One region of the Streptomyces sp. NPDC054770 genome, then DNA from elsewhere that is predicted to be linked to it. Evidence: riboswitches for the same ligand, from Rfam matches in the RefSeq annotation. Region 1 holds a riboswitch; the other holds the start of a gene.
What was found. Region 1 has a riboswitch for cobalamin ahead of metE (5-methyltetrahydropteroyltriglutamate--homocysteine S-methyltransferase). Riboswitches for the same ligand answer to the same signal wherever they lie in the genome.
Positions count from the first base shown of each region.

Region 2: linked by a shared signal. The riboswitch ahead of ACWGKQ_RS34280 (ribonucleoside-diphosphate reductase subunit alpha) and the one ahead of metE (5-methyltetrahydropteroyltriglutamate--homocysteine S-methyltransferase) in region 1 are both predicted to bind cobalamin.

Region 1 covers NZ_JBSHBL010000027.1:66,327-73,708, reverse strand. The annotation lists gene ACWGKQ_RS23620 (TAXI family TRAP transporter solute-binding subunit) at 68-1,066, opposite strand; gene ACWGKQ_RS23615 (pyrophosphohydrolase domain-containing protein) at 1,161-1,595, shown strand; gene ACWGKQ_RS23610 (DUF6204 family protein) at 1,630-1,989, opposite strand; gene ACWGKQ_RS23605 (histidine phosphatase family protein) at 2,056-2,607, opposite strand; gene metE (5-methyltetrahydropteroyltriglutamate--homocysteine S-methyltransferase) at 2,713-5,022, opposite strand; cobalamin riboswitch at 5,179-5,402, opposite strand; gene ACWGKQ_RS23595 (IclR family transcriptional regulator) at 5,555-6,277, opposite strand; gene ACWGKQ_RS23590 (2-keto-4-pentenoate hydratase) at 6,352-7,158, shown strand; gene ACWGKQ_RS23585 (acetaldehyde dehydrogenase (acetylating)) at 7,155-7,382, shown strand, end outside.
Region 2 covers NZ_JBSHBL010000050.1:19,310-26,691, reverse strand. The annotation lists gene ACWGKQ_RS34290 (ATP-binding protein) at 1-1,517, opposite strand, end outside; gene ACWGKQ_RS34285 (GNAT family N-acetyltransferase) at 1,680-2,234, shown strand; cobalamin riboswitch at 2,239-2,363, shown strand; gene ACWGKQ_RS34280 (ribonucleoside-diphosphate reductase subunit alpha) at 2,489-4,867, shown strand; gene ACWGKQ_RS34275 (ribonucleotide-diphosphate reductase subunit beta) at 4,867-5,880, shown strand; gene ACWGKQ_RS34270 (hypothetical protein) at 5,957-6,151, opposite strand; gene ACWGKQ_RS34265 (helix-turn-helix domain-containing protein) at 6,245-7,210, shown strand; gene ACWGKQ_RS34260 (bifunctional albaflavenone monooxygenase/terpene synthase) at 7,250-7,382, opposite strand, start outside.

The DNA of each region.
Region 1 (7,382 bases):
CGGGGCGCTTCCGCTGAGGCTGCTCAAAAGGCTCCGCCTGCTACGGGTCGTTCCCCTCAACCTTCCTTCAGGGCTTGACCGAGCGGTAGTACCGCCTGGCCCCCTCCTGCAGCGGCAGCGGGTCTGTGTAGATCGCTGTGCGCAGGTCCACCAGTTGGGCCGAGTGGACGTGGTTGCCGATGTCGTCGCGGCTCTTGATGACCGTGCGGGTCACCCATTCGGTGAGGCGTGGGTCGACGTCCTTGCGGGTCATGAGGACGTTGGACACCGCGATCGTGGGCACCGTCATGCCCTGCTGGACGGACGGGTAGGCCGACTCCGGCATGTTGGTCGCCCGGTAGTAGAGCGCGGCCTCGCCCTCGGTGTGCAGCCTGGTGACGAGGTTCCCGCCGATCGGCACGAACGTGAAGCTGAACTTCTTCGCGAGGTCCAGCAGTCCCTTCGTCGGCAGCCCGCCCGACCAGAAGAACGCGTCGATCTTGCCCCGCCGCAGCTGGTCCGGGCCGGTGTCTATGCCCTCGGACACCGGTGTGATGTCCTTCACCGGGTCCACCCCGGCGGCCTTGAGCACCCGGTTGGCGATCAGCCGCACCCCCGAGTCGGGCAGCCCGACCGCCACACGCTTGTGCCGCAGCTGCGCGACGCTGGTGACGGCCGAGTCCCGGGGCACGACGAGCTGGACGTAGTCGTCGTAGAGGCGTGCCACCCCGCGCAGTTGTCCGGCACCCTGCCCGTCGTTCAGTTCGTACGTCTCCACCGCGTCGGCCGCCGCGATGGTGAAGTCGGCCCGGCCGGTCGCCACCCGCTGCACGTTCTCGTACGACCCGTTGCTCTGCACCAGCTTCACCTTCAGCCCCGGCATGTCCTTGCCCAGCTCGGTGCGCAGCCGTTCGCCGTACTCCTGGTAGACGCCGCGCAGCGTCCCGGTGCTGAAGGTGATCGTCCCGGTCGGCGGCTTCTCGCCCAGCGGCAGCAGCCACCACAGCAGCAGGCCGGACGCGACGAAGCAGGCGGCCGCGCCCTGGAGCGCGCGGCGCCTGCCGATACCGGGAAAGAGCTTGGGCATGCGCGCGATCCTGCCAGCAGGCCACGGTCCTGACCAGGGCCGGGGGCCCGGCGGCGGACCCGGACTGTCAGTGGCGGCCGCTACAGTCGTTCGCATGACCAGTTCCGTCCCCGGTGCCCCGACCGGCACCTCGCCCGCCCGCCTCGTCCGGGAGTTCCACCAGGCCTTCGGCCTGGACGCCCGCACCACGCCGACCGAGGTCTCCCCCGAACTGGCCGCGCACCGGGGGGAGCTGCTCGCCGAGGAGGCCGCGGAGGTCGCCGAGGTCGCGGTCGACGGGCCCCTCGACCGGCTCGCGCACGAGCTGGCGGACGTGGTCTACGTGGCATACGGCACCGCGCTGGTGCACGGGATCGACCTGGACGCGGTGCTCGCCGAGATCCACCGGTCCAACATGAGCAAGCTGGGGCCCGACGGGCAGGTGGCCCGCCGGGCCGACGGCAAGGTGCTCAAGGGCGAGCACTACCGGGCGCCGGACGTCTCGGCGGTGCTGCGCGGCCAGGGCTGGATACCGGGCGGCACCGCCTGACCCGGGGGCAGAGGGTGCCGCCCGCCGCCGCCCGTCAGCCCTGCTGCTGCGCCGCCGCCCGGCGCTGCCGCTTGCCGAGGGGCGCCTGGGAGAGGTCCTCCGCGCTGGACCTGAGGTTCTTGTAGCCGTAGCCGCGCTCGGTCAGCCACGCCCTGGCCGCCTCCTCGGCGCGCTCGGTCGCCTCCAGGATGTCCTCCTCTTCCTCCCCGGTGTCCTGGAAGCGGAAGGTGAAGGCCGGGCGGGCGGCGATGTCGTAGCTGAGGTGGCCCTCGGGCGTGAAGGCCGCGCGCAGCACGTCGTGCTCGGCGGCCCGGGAGAGCAGTTCGGCGCGTTGTCCGGCGCTGAGGCCGTCGAAGACGCCGCGGACGGTGACGCGGAAGGTGCGGGTGGTCATGGCGCGACCCTAGGCAGGACGGGGCGCACCGCTCCACCGCATTTCCGGCGCTCCACCGGACACCCGCTAGCCGCCGACCTGGCCGAGCCGCAGGTTCCAGCGCCCGGGTCCGCCCGTGATCTCCGTCGCCGACAGCGACGGCACGTCCACCCGCCAGAACGCGGCCTCGGGCGCCCCGAGCACATGCAGCACCATGGCCCGCACCACCTCCGGCTCCACCACGGCGACCGTCCTGCCGATGGTCAGGCCCGTCCGGTCCAGCCACCCGGTGACCCGCGCGCACAACTCCCGTACCGACTCGCCGCCGTGCGGTGCGGCGCCCGCGTCGGTCAGCCACTGGAGCAGCGCGTCGGGTTCGGCGGTGCCGACCTCCTCCAGCGTCCGGCCCCGCCAACGTCCCGCGTCCAGGCCCGACAGCTCGGGCTCCGCCGAGGCGTCCAGGCCCAGCGCGGCCGCCGTCTCCCGGCAGCGCACGCTGGGGGAGTGGACCTCCGCGCCCGCGGCCGGCAGGGACAGCGTCACCGCCCCGGGCTTCTCGATCGAGTCACCGTCGTCGAAGCGGGCCCGCCGCAACGAGGGGGTCATGGCCGGGGCTATGAGGATGACTCGGCAGGTCACGGGGCGGTTCCTCCATGGTCGTCCGTCGCATGCCGGCGGCAGCGGTGGGGGCGGATGCCGGCCGCGCACGACAGTACGCCGTCCGGCACCCGCACCAGGACCCGGTTACAGCTCCGCGCGCACCGCCTGGGCCGCCGCGACCAGGTTCTCCAGGGCGGCCCGGACCTCCGGCCAGCCGCGGGTCTTCAGTCCGCAGTCGGGGTTGACCCAGAGCCGCTCGGCCGGGATGGCCCGCAGACCGGTCCGCACCAGGTCGGCGGCCTCCTCGGCGCTCGGCACCCGGGGCGAGTGGATGTCGTAGACCCCGGGGCCGGCCTCGCGCGGATAGCCGTGCGCGGCGAGTTCGCGGGCGACCTGCATGTGCGAGCGGGCCGCCTCCAGGCTGATGACGTCCGCGTCGAGGTCGTCGATGGCCCGGACGATGTCGCCGAACTCGGCGTAGCACATGTGCGTGTGGATCTGGGTGTCCGGACGGACTCCGGCGGTGGTGAGCCGGAACGCCTCGGTCGCCCAGGCCAGGTAGCCGGCCCGGTCGGCGGCCCGCAGCGGGAGGGTCTCGCGTAGTGCGGGTTCGTCGACCTGGATGACCGAAGTGCCTTCCGCCTCCAGGTCGTTCACCTCGTCGCGCAGGGCGAGGGCGACCTGGCGGGCGGTGTCGCCGAGCGGCTGGTCGTCACGGACGAACGACCAGGCCAGCATGGTCACCGGCCCGGTGAGCATGCCCTTGACCGGGCGGTCGGTGAGGGACTGGGCGTACGACGTCCAGCGGACCGTCATCGGCTCGGGACGGGAGACGTCACCGGCCAGGACCGGCGGGCGCACGTACCGGGTGCCGTACGACTGGACCCAGCCGTGCCGGGTGGCCAGGTATCCCGTCAGCTGTTCGGCGAAGTACTGGACCATGTCGTTGCGTTCGGGTTCGCCGTGCACCAGGACGTCCAGGCCGGTCTTCTCCTGGAAGGCGACCACCTCCTGGATCTCGGCCCGCACCCGCTCCTCGTAACCGGCCGTGTCGATCCGGCCCGCCCGCAGGTCCGCCCGCGCGGTGCGCAGTTCGTCGGTCTGCGGGAACGAGCCGATGGTCGTCGTCGGCAGCAACGGCAACCGGAGATGGGCGCGTTGGGCGGCGGCACGCTGCCGGTACGGAGAGGAGCGGCGGGCGTCGAAAGCGGTCACGGCGGCCGCACGGGCCCGGACGCCGGGGGCGTGGGTGATCGGTGAAGCCGCCCGGGAGGCCAGGTCGGCGCGGTTGGCGGCGAGTTCGGCGGCGATGGTGTGGGGGCCCTGGGCGAGGCCCTTGGCGAGGGTGACGATCTCGGCCGTCTTCTGCCTGGCGAAGGCCAGCCAGCGCAGGATCTGCGGTTCGATGTCCCGCTCGGCCGCCGTGTCCAGCGGCACGTGCAGGAGGGAGCAGGAGGCGGCCACGTCGACCCGGTCGGCGAGGCCGAGCAGGGTGCCGAGGGTGCTGAGGGATGCCGACAGGTCGTTGACCCAGATGTTGCGGCCGTCGACGACACCGGCGACCAGCCGCTTGCCGGGCAGCCCGCCGACGGCGGCCAGGGCGTCCAGGTTGGCGGCCGCCGCCCCGGTGAAGTCCAGGGCGAGCCCCTCGACCGGGGCCTTGGCCAGCACGGGCAGGGCCTCGCCGAGCCGGTCGAAGTAGGAGGCGACGAGCAGCTTCGGCCGGTCGGGCCGGGCACCCGGATCCCGATAGGCACGGGCGACGGCGTTCAGCTCGGCCGGGGTGCGGTCCTGGACCAGGGCGGGTTCGTCGAGCTGCACCCACTCGGCGCCGGCCGCCCGCAGGTCGGCGAGCACCTCGGCGTAGACCGGGAGCAGCCGGTCGAGGAGGGTGAGCGGGTCGAAGCCGGCGGGCACCCCGGGCGCCGGCTTGGCGAGCAGCAGGTAGGAGACCGGGCCGACCAGCACCGGCCGGGAGGCGAGCCCGAGGGCCAGCGCCTCCCGCAACTCGCCCACCTGCTTGGCGGAGTTCGCGGCGAAGACGGTGTCCGGGCCCAACTCCGGCACCAGGTAGTGGTAGTTGGTGTCGAACCACTTCGTCATCTCCAGCGGCGCGCTGTCCTGGGTGCCGCGGGCCATGGCGAAGTAGCCGTCCAGGGCGTCGGCGTCGACGGCGGCGCGGTGCCGCGCGGGGACGGCGCCGACCATCACGGTGGTGTCGAGGACATGGTCGTAGTACGAGAAGTCGCCGGTCGGCACCTCGTGGACGCCGGCCCCGGCGAGCTGCCGCCAGGTGGACCGGCGCAGTTCGGCGGCGGTGGCCCGCAGGGCGTCGGCGGTGGACCGGCCCTTCCAGTAGCTCTCGATCGCCTTCTTCAGTTCCCGGGCCGGCCCCTGGCGGGGGTAGCCGTACACGGTGGCCCGGGCTGCCGCGGCTGCGGACTTGGCTGTCACGGAGATCTCCTTCGCGAGACGATTCCCTGAGATCCCGGTGACGGGACGAGAGCGCGAAGGGATGACGGACCGGACGGCGACGGTCGTACCCGACCGCTCCTCCGATGTGCACGCCGACCCGCCCACGAGGTCACCGGGATGTCCGCGCACGAGTGGTTCGCACACGGGCAGTTGGCAGGTCTTCGGACTCGCGGGCACGTCCCGTCGTACAAAGCCGACGAGACTCCTACTGGCCGTCGCTTCCCGGATCCGGTGGACCCAGTGCGTATGACGGCGGTCGTTCCCACTCACCGCTGCGGGGCAGTCCCGGATTCCCACCGGGTTCCCTCTTACGACATCCCATCTGGCGAACAGGACGAACCAGCTGCGGGGTCCACCTTACGACCCACGTGAGGGAAGCGCCCCGAAAGGGGCGCGGGGCGTTGTCGATATGCGGCTCCGCCGCGTGGGCGCGATCAACCACAGACAACCCGCACCCGCCGTCCTCAGAGCCCCCCGTCCCCGTAGGCGAACGTCCACGTCCCCCAACAGGTCACCGACCCGAGCGCAACGCCCGCGACAACCCCAACGCAGCGGTCCGCACCGCAGGCGCCAGCTGAGCCGGCCGAAACCGCCCGCACGGCACGGCCACCGACAGCGCCGCCACCGCCGTCGGCCCGTCGAAAACCGGCGCCGCGATACAGCTGACCCCCTCCGCGGCCTCTTCCTCCTCGTACGCCAGCCCCGCCACCTGCGCCTGCTCCACGGCCGTACGCAGCCGCGCAGGCTCCGTCACCGAACGGGCCGTCAGCCGCGGCAGCGGCCCCGCCAGCACCTCCTCGACCAGCTCGGCGCCCGAGAACGCCAGCAGGGCCTTGCCCACCCCGGTGCAGGTCAGCGGGAGCCGGCCGCCGATCCGGGACGGCAGCCGCAGCGCGTCGTGGCCGTGGATGCGCTCGACGTAGACCACCTCGTGGCCCTCCCGCACCCCGAGGTGCACGGTCTCGTGGGTGGCCTCGAAGAGGTCCTGGAGGAACGGCAGCGCGGCCTCCCGCAGATCGTGCCGGCGCGGCACCAGCGACCCCAGCTCGAAGAGCGCCCCGCCGAGCCGGTAGGTCTCCGCGTCCCGTTCCAGCAGGCCGAGCCGGACCAGCTCGGCGCAGAGCCGGAACACGGTGGTCTTGGGCAGCTTCGACCGCTCGGCCAGTTCCGTGAGGCGGAACGCGCCGCCGTCCGGGCGGAAGCAGTCCAGGACCGCGACCGCCTTGTCGAGCATGTTTCCCTGAGTGCTGTTCCGTGTCACGGAACATATTTTGCCTCGTCTCCCGGCGTCCGCCTATACCTGTCGGCATGAGCTCTGACCTCGTCACCAAGGTGGCCGACGTCCTCGACGAAGCCACCCGCACCGGCACCCCCTGCGCCCCCGTCCGTGCCCTTCTCCCCGAGGGCGACATCGAGACCGCGTACGCCGTGCAGCGGCTGCACGTGGAGCGGGGCGTGGCCGCCGGCCGCCGGCTGGTGGGCCGCAAGATCGGGCTGACCTCGCCCGCCGTGCAGCGGCAGCTCGGGGTCGGACAGCCCGACTTCGGGGCCCTCTTCGCGGACATGGCGGTGAGCGAGGGCGAGCCGGTCGCGGCCGGCCGGCTGCTCCAGCCCAAGGTCGAGGCCGAGGTCGCCCTGGTCCTGGGCGCCGACCTGCCGCACCGCGACCCGACCGTCGCCGACCTGCTGCGGGCCACCGCCTTCGCGCTGCCCGCGCTGGAGATCGTGGACAGCCGGATCGCGGGCTGGGACATCACGATCGTCGACACCGTCGCCGACAACGCCTCCAGCGGCCTGTTCGTCCTCGGCGGCACCCCGGTCCCGCTGGACCGGGTCGACCTGCGGGGCGTCCGGATGACCCTGGGCAAGAACGGCGAGACCGTCTCGCAGGGCACCGGCGCCGACTGCCTGGGCAGCCCGCTCACCGCCGCCCGCTGGCTCGCCGCCACCCTCGCCGGGCTCGGCGACCCGCTGCGGGCCGGCGACATCGTGCTCACCGGCGCGCTCGGCCCGATGGCGGTAGCCGCCGAGGGCGACGAGTTCACCGCACGCATCGAAGGCCTCGGCACGGTCGGGGTCGCCTTCGCCACCGAGGGAACCGAGGGAGCAGCATGACCACGAAGGTCGCCGTCATCGGGTCCGGGAACATCGGCACCGATCTGATGATCAAGATCCTGCGGCTCTCCGAGTCGCTGGAGATCGCCGCCATGGCCGGTATCGACCCGGAGTCGGACGGCCTGGCCCGCGCCCGGCGCCTGAAGGTGGCCACCACCCACGAGGGCGTCGACGGCCTGGTCGGCCTGGACGAGTTCGAGGACGTCTCGCTCGTCTTCGACGCC
Region 2 (7,382 bases), on a different contig from region 1:
CCGAGCCGCTCGCACAGCGCGTCCCAGATCTGCTGTCGGTGCCAGTCGGAGAGGAGGTTGCCGTCCTTGCCGTAGTGGTCGAACACCCGGTCGGCCCACACGCGTTCCGCCAGGGCCCGGGCCCGCCGGGCCGGACCGGGGTGCAGGACCTCCGGGGCGAGCAGCTCCGGGAGGCCGACCTCCAGCTTGTCCTGGAGCAGGCCGACACAGGCCAGGGCCGAGACCAGCTCAAGGGCGTCGCGGCGCTCCTGCGGGGCCAGCGCGACGTCCTCGCGCAGCTTCCCCTCGCACAGCGCCTCGGCCCAGCTCTCCAGCAGCCACAGCCGCAGGGTGGCCCGGTCGCGGCTGCGGGCGTTCAGGTGGTGGGGATCGTGGTCCGCACGGTTGTGGTCCAGGGCTCCGCGCCGGTGGAGTTCGCGGGCGATCTGGAGGTAGATCGGCGACTCGGTCACCTCCGCCGTCTCCACGATCCAGTCCACCCGGCGCTCGTCGCTCTCCCGTACGCCCGCCTCGACGAAGCGAACTGCCGCGTCCTCACCGAGCGGTTCCAGTTCGACGATCGCGGCCGAGGTGTTCTCCAGTGGGCTGTGCGGCCGGGAGGCGATGACCAGGGGCAGCTTCTCCTCGTGGGCGCGTTCGATGGCCTGGCGGATGACGTTGTCCCGGTTCTGCTGATGGCCGTCGTCGAGGAGGGCCTCCTCCAGGCCGTCGGCGAGGACGACCGGCTTGTCGTCGGCGAGGAGTTGCTGCCAGACCCGGTCGGTCTTGGTGCGCGCCAGGATGCCCTTGGGCGCCTCCTCGGCGAAGCGCCGCCTGGCCAGACGCTCGAAGTTGAGGTCGCCTCCGTCCACCGCGTCCCTGAGCCGGATCGGCACCGGTACGGCGTTCTGCCGGGCCAGGAGTTCGGTGAGCCGTACGAGGACCGCGGTCTTGCCGGCGCCGACGCCGCCGACCAGCAGATAGGGCCGGCGCGTGTCGCGCTCCCGCAGCCGTTCGGCGATGACCTGTGCGACCTCGTCCCGGCCCACGATCTCGGCCGTGTCGGGACCCGCGGTGGGCACCAGCCCGCGGGGATCCCGCAGCGCCTTGGCGAGGTAGCGCCGTTTGGTCCACCGGTACCACCAGAACAGGAACAGTGCGGCGGCGACGGAGGCGGCGAGGATCGGGCCGACGAACCTGCTGACGGTGTCGAACCCCACGCTGTTGCGCTTCCGCCATGACTCGAATCCGGTCGTCTCGCCCGTGGCGAGGATGTACAGCCCCTCACCGGTCCAGGCGAGCATGGCCAGCGCGGCGACCAGCCAGACCGCCCTCGTGACGTTGGCGTAGGAGACCCAACGGTGCCACTTCCTGGGGCGGGTGGCGCCGTGACGGGCCTCCAGACGGATCGTCAGGGCGTGCCAGCGGCCCATGAGACCGGATCCGACCCGGTTGCCCGCGCGTCGCAGGTCCAGTGTCGCCATCGGCGCGTCGCGCGGAAGCTCCTTGCCGGGCGGGTGCCGGACGACCCTCGTCATGGTGCCTTCTCCTTACGCGTTCCCGGAGTGTTCTCGGAACGGCGGACCCGCGGGCACCGGCACCTCCTTCCATGGAATCACTCCCGGCACAGCCCCCAACCCGGGCGCCCCACCGGGGAAATCGAGAGGTTTCCGCAGGCGGGAGTCCGGCAGACTCGGGCCATGGACATCGTGATACGGCGGGCGGAACCCGGTGAGTACGAGCCCCTCGGCGAGATGACCGCCCAGGCCTACCTTCTGGACGGCCTCCTCGACTACGGCGAGGGCGACGAGTACCTGCCCGTGCTGAAGGACGTGGCGAGCCGGGCGGCCGCCGCCGACGTGCTCGTGGCCGTGTCCGGCGAAAAGCTCCTCGGCGGCGTCACCTTCGTCGCCGGCCCCGGCCCGGTCGCCGACATCGCCCGCCCCGGCGAGGCGGAGATCAGGGCGCTCGCGGTCGCACACGAGGCCCGCGGCAAAGGCGCCGGCGAGGCCCTCGTACGGGCCTGCATCGACCGCGCACGGGCCACCCGGGGCTGCACGGCCGTCGTCCTGTCGAGCCAGCGAGGCATGCACACCGCCCACCGTCTCTACGAACGTCTGGGTTTCGTCCGCACACCCGACCGGGACTGGAATCCCGTACCGCACCTGGACGACATCACTCTCCTCACCTATGAGTTGACGCTCCGACACCGCCACGACACAACATCTGGGGGTGACACGACAACCCGGCACTAGATGTATGCTCATGCTCGCTGTCGCCGCAGGGGAATCCGGTGCGAATCCGGAACTGTCCCGCAACGGTGTACTTGTGCATGTTCGTGCACAGGAATCAGTCCGAGGACCTGCCGACAGCACGCCCAGCCACCCGGCGCGGGCGTTCTGACGTCCGGGCCTCGCGGAGTGGGCCAGGGTCTCGACGTGTGCCCACGCGCGCTCGTGCTGCCCGCTGCCCTCCGCCAGGCCCCGAGCCCAGCGAGGGAGAGTCCCACGTGACCATCGCGCCAGCCGACCCGGCTTCAGCGGTCATCTCTGCCGAAGAGGACGGTCCCGGTACCGCGCTGCTGCGGACCCTGACCGAGCTGACCGCCGACCTCCCCGACGCCGACCCCGGCCGGGTCGCCGCCGCCGCGTTGCGCGGCCGGTCCGCGCGGGCCGACGAGGCGGAGTTGCGCGAGCTGGCCACCGAGGCCGCCGCCGGCCTCATCTCCGAGGACCCCGCCTACTCCAGGCTCGCCGCCCGGCTGCTGACGGTCTCCGTCCGTGCCGAGGCCGCCTCGCAGGGCGTGACCTCCTTCACCGAGTCCGTCGCCGTGGGGCACCGGGAGGGGCTGATCGCCGACCGGACCGCCGAGTTCGTACGGCTGCACGCCCGCCGCCTCGACACCCTCGTCGACCCGGCCGCCGACGACCGCTTCGGCTACTTCGGCCTGCGCACGCTGCACAGCCGCTACCTGCTCCGGCACCCGATCACCCGCAAGGTCATCGAGACCCCCCAGCACTTCATGCTCCGGGTCGCCGCCGGCCTCGCCGAGGACACTGCGTTCAATTCGAAGACGGGCGCGAGGTCGGTGGACGAAGTCGCCGCGCTCTACGGCCTGATGAGCCGCCTCGACTACCTCCCGTCCTCCCCCACCCTCTTCAACTCCGGCACCCGGCACCCCCAGATGTCGTCCTGCTACCTTCTGGACTCGCCGAAGGACGAGCTGGACTCGATCTACGACCGCTACCACCAGGTCGCCCGCCTCTCGAAGCACGCCGGCGGCATCGGCCTGTCGTACTCCCGGATCCGCAGCCGGGGTTCGCTGATCCGCGGCACCAACGGCCACTCCAACGGCATCGTGCCGTTCCTGAAGACCCTCGACGCCTCGGTCGCCGCCGTGAACCAGGGCGGCCGGCGCAAGGGCGCGGCCGCGGTCTACCTGGAGACCTGGCACTCCGACATCGAGGAGTTCCTGGAGCTGCGCGACAACACCGGCGAGGACGCCCGCCGTACCCACAACCTCAACCTCGCGCACTGGATCCCGGACGAGTTCATGCGCCGGGTGAACGCGGACGCGCAGTGGTCGCTGTTCTCCCCGGCCGACGTGCCCGAACTGGTCGACCTGTGGGGCGAGGAGTTCGACGCCGCCTACCGCAGGGCCGAGGCGGCCGGCCTCGCGCTCAGGACCATTCCGGCCCGTGACCTGTACGGCCGGATGATGCGCACCCTCGCGCAGACCGGCAACGGCTGGATGACCTTCAAGGACGCGGCCAACCGCACCGCGAACCAGACGGCCACCCCCGGCCATGTCGTCCACTCCTCCAACCTCTGCACGGAGATCCTGGAGGTCACGGACGACGGCGAGACGGCGGTCTGCAACCTCGGTTCGGTCAACCTCGGCGCGTTCGTCGACAAGGCGGCAGGTGACATCGACTGGGAGCGGCTGGACGAGACCGTCCGCACCGCCGTCACCTTCCTCGACCGGGTCGTGGACATCAACTTCTACCCGACCGAGCAGGCGGGCCGGTCGAACGCCAGGTGGCGGCCCGTCGGCCTGGGCGCCATGGGCCTCCAGGACGTCTTCTTCAAGCTGCGGCTGCCCTTCGACTCCCCCGAGGCCAGGGCCCTCTCCACCCGGATCGCCGAGCGGATCATGCTCGTCGCCTACGAGGCCTCCGCCGACCTCGCCGAGCGCAGCGGCCCGCTGCCGGCCTGGGAGAAGACCCGCACCGCGCAGGGCGTGCTGCACCCCGACCACTACGGCGTCGAGTTCACCTGGCCGGAGCGCTGGGCGGCGCTGCGCGCGCGGATCGCGACGACCGGTCTGCGCAACAGCCTCCTCCTCGCGATCGCGCCCACCGCCACCATCGCGTCCATCGCCGGTGTCTACGAGTGCATCGAGCCGCAGGTCTCGAACCTCTTCAAGCGCGAGACGCTGTCCGGCGAGTTCCTCCAGGTCAACTCCTACCTGGTGCAGGACCTCAAGGACCTCGGCGTCTGGGACGCCCGCACCCGCGAGGCGCTGCGCGACGCGAGCGGCTCGGTGCAGGACTTCGCGTGGATCCCGGAGGACGTACGGCGGCTCTACCGCACGGCGTGGGAGATCCCGCAGCGCGGCCTGATCGACATGGCCGCCGCCCGCACCCCGTACCTGGACCAGGCCCAGTCCCTGAACCTGTTCCTGGAGACGCCGACCATCGGCAAGCTCTCCTCGATGTACGCGTACGCCTGGAAGTCCGGGCTGAAGACGACGTACTACCTGCGCTCGCGCCCGGCGACCCGGATCGCCCGCGCCGCACAGGCCGCTGTCCCCGTGCAGGCCGCCCCGGACCCCGAGGCCGTCGCCTGCTCCCTTGAGAACCCCGAGTCCTGCGAGGCCTGCCAGTAATGACCAGCGACAACAAGAACCTTCTCGACCCGGGCTTCGAACTGACCCTGCGCCCGATGCGCTACCCGGACTTCTACGAGCGCTACCGGGACGCCATCAAGAACACCTGGACCGTGGAGGAGGTCGACCTCCACTCGGACGTGGCCGACCTCGCGAAGCTCACGCCCGCCGAGCAGCACATGATCGGCCGGCTGGTCGCCTTCTTCGCGACGGGCGACTCGATCGTGGCGAACAACCTGGTGCTGACGCTGTACAAGCACATCAACTCCCCGGAGGCGCGCCTGTACTTGTCGCGCCAGCTCTTCGAGGAGGCCGTGCACGTCCAGTTCTACCTGACCCTGCTGGACACCTACCTCCCCGACCCGGCGGACCGCGCCGCCGCGTTCGCCGCGGTGGAGAACATCCCCTCCATCCGCGAGAAGGCCGAGTTCTGCTTCAAGTGGATGGACTCGGTGGACAACCTGGACCGCCTGGAGTCCAAGGCCGACCGCCGCCGCTTCCTGCTCAACCTCATCTGCTTCGCCGCGTGCATCGAGGGCCTGTTCTTCTACGGCGCCTTCGCGTACGTCTACTGGTTCCGCAGCCGGGGTCTGCTGCACGGTCTCGCCACCGGCACCAACTGGGTGTTCCGTGACGAGACGATGCACATGAGCTTCGCGTTCGACGTCGTGGACACCGTGCGCAAGGAGGAGCCGGAGCTCTTCGACGACGAACTCCGGCAGCAGGTCACCGACATGCTGCGGGAGGCCGTCGAGGCGGAGCTGCAGTTCGGCCGGGACCTGTGCGGTGACGGTCTGCCGGGCATGAACACGGACTCGATGCGCCAGTACCTGGAGTGCGTCGCCGACCAGCGGCTCGGCCGCCTGGGCTTCGCCCCGGTGTACGGCTCGGAGAACCCGTTCTCCTTCATGGAGCTGCAGGGCGTGCAGGAGCTGACGAACTTCTTCGAGCGCCGTCCGTCCGCGTACCAGGTGGCGGTGGAGGGCACCGTCGACCTCGACGAGGACTTCTGAGCCGCCTGCCGGCTGCTTGAGGTCGAGTGCGTCCCCGGCCGACACCGTCCGCGAGGTGGTCGTCGTGCCGGGGAAGCTAGGCGGTCAGGGACCTTCCGCGGTGCTGGGTTTCCCGGCGGTGGCCGGCCCCCTCGGTCCGCCGCGCCTCCCTGATCTGCCGGTCGATGCGCCGGTCGCGCAGGATGCCGAGCACGGAGGGGAGGGCCATGAGGACCAGGATGCCGAGGACCAGGACCATTCCGATGAGACCTTCGATCTGGTTTCCGTTCATGGACACCACTCTCGCGCCGAATGCTCCTTACCGTGAGTGGCAGCACTGCCACACACCCTCGAATTACTGCCAGCGAAGAGGCACACTGGCAGCATGCTGAAGAACGTGGCCACGGTGCTTCTCGACGGTGTGCATCCCTTCGAGCTCGGGGTGGTCTGCGAGGTCTTCGGCCTCGACCGCTCCGACGAGGGGCTGCCGGTGTACGACTTCGCGGTGGTCTCGGCGGAGGGACCGGCGCTCGGCACCCATGTGCCGGGCCTCACCGTCTCCACGCCGTACGGCATCGACCGGCTCGAGGAGGCGGATCTGATCGCGGTGCCGGCCTCGGACGCCAACGTCGCCCGGGACTATCCCCCTGAGTTGCTCGCCGCCCTTCGCCGGGCGGTGGACCGGGGGGCCAGGGTGCTCAGCGTCTGCTCCGGCGTCTTCGTGCTCGGCGCCGCCGGGCTGCTGGACGGGCGCCGGTGCGCCGTGCACTGGCGGCACGCGGACCTGCTGGCCCGCCGTTTCCCGCGGACCCGGGTCGAGCCGGACGTGCTGTACATCGACGAGGACCCGGTGATCACCTCGGCGGGCACCTCCGCCGGCATCGACGCCTGTCTGCACATCGTGCGCAAGGAGCAGGGGCCGGAGGTCGCCGGGAAGATCGCCCGGCGGATGGTGGTGCCCCCGCACCGGGACGGCGGCCAGGCCCAGTACATCGAGCGTCCGCTGCCGGAGGGCCCCTGCGACACGGTCGGCGGGGTGCTGGCCTGGATGACGGAGCACCTCGACGAGGAGGTCACCGTCGAGCAGCTGGCCGCCCGCGCCCTGATGGCCCCGCGCACCTTCGCCCGCCGCTTCCAGCAGGAGACCGGCACCACGCCGTACCGCTGGATCCTGCGGCAACGGGTGTTGCTGGCGCAGGAGTTGCTGGAGGGGACGGACGAGACGATGGACGCCATCGCGGGCCGGACCGGCTTCGGGACGGCGGCCGCGCTGCGGCACCAGTTCGTGAGGTCCCTGGGTACGACGCCGAACGCCTACCGGCGCGCGTTCCGGGGCCCTGAGGCCGCCTGAGCGCGCGCCGGTATCAGACGTGACCCGCCGGTCGGCGGGTCACCAGGGCACGGGTGCGAGCAGCAGCCGGTGCGGGCGCAGGGTGATGCCCACCCGGGTGGTGTCGTTCGACCCGGCGACCTGTTCGAAGCGGTACTTGGCGCACAGGGCCGCGGTGATCAGGCTGAGCTGG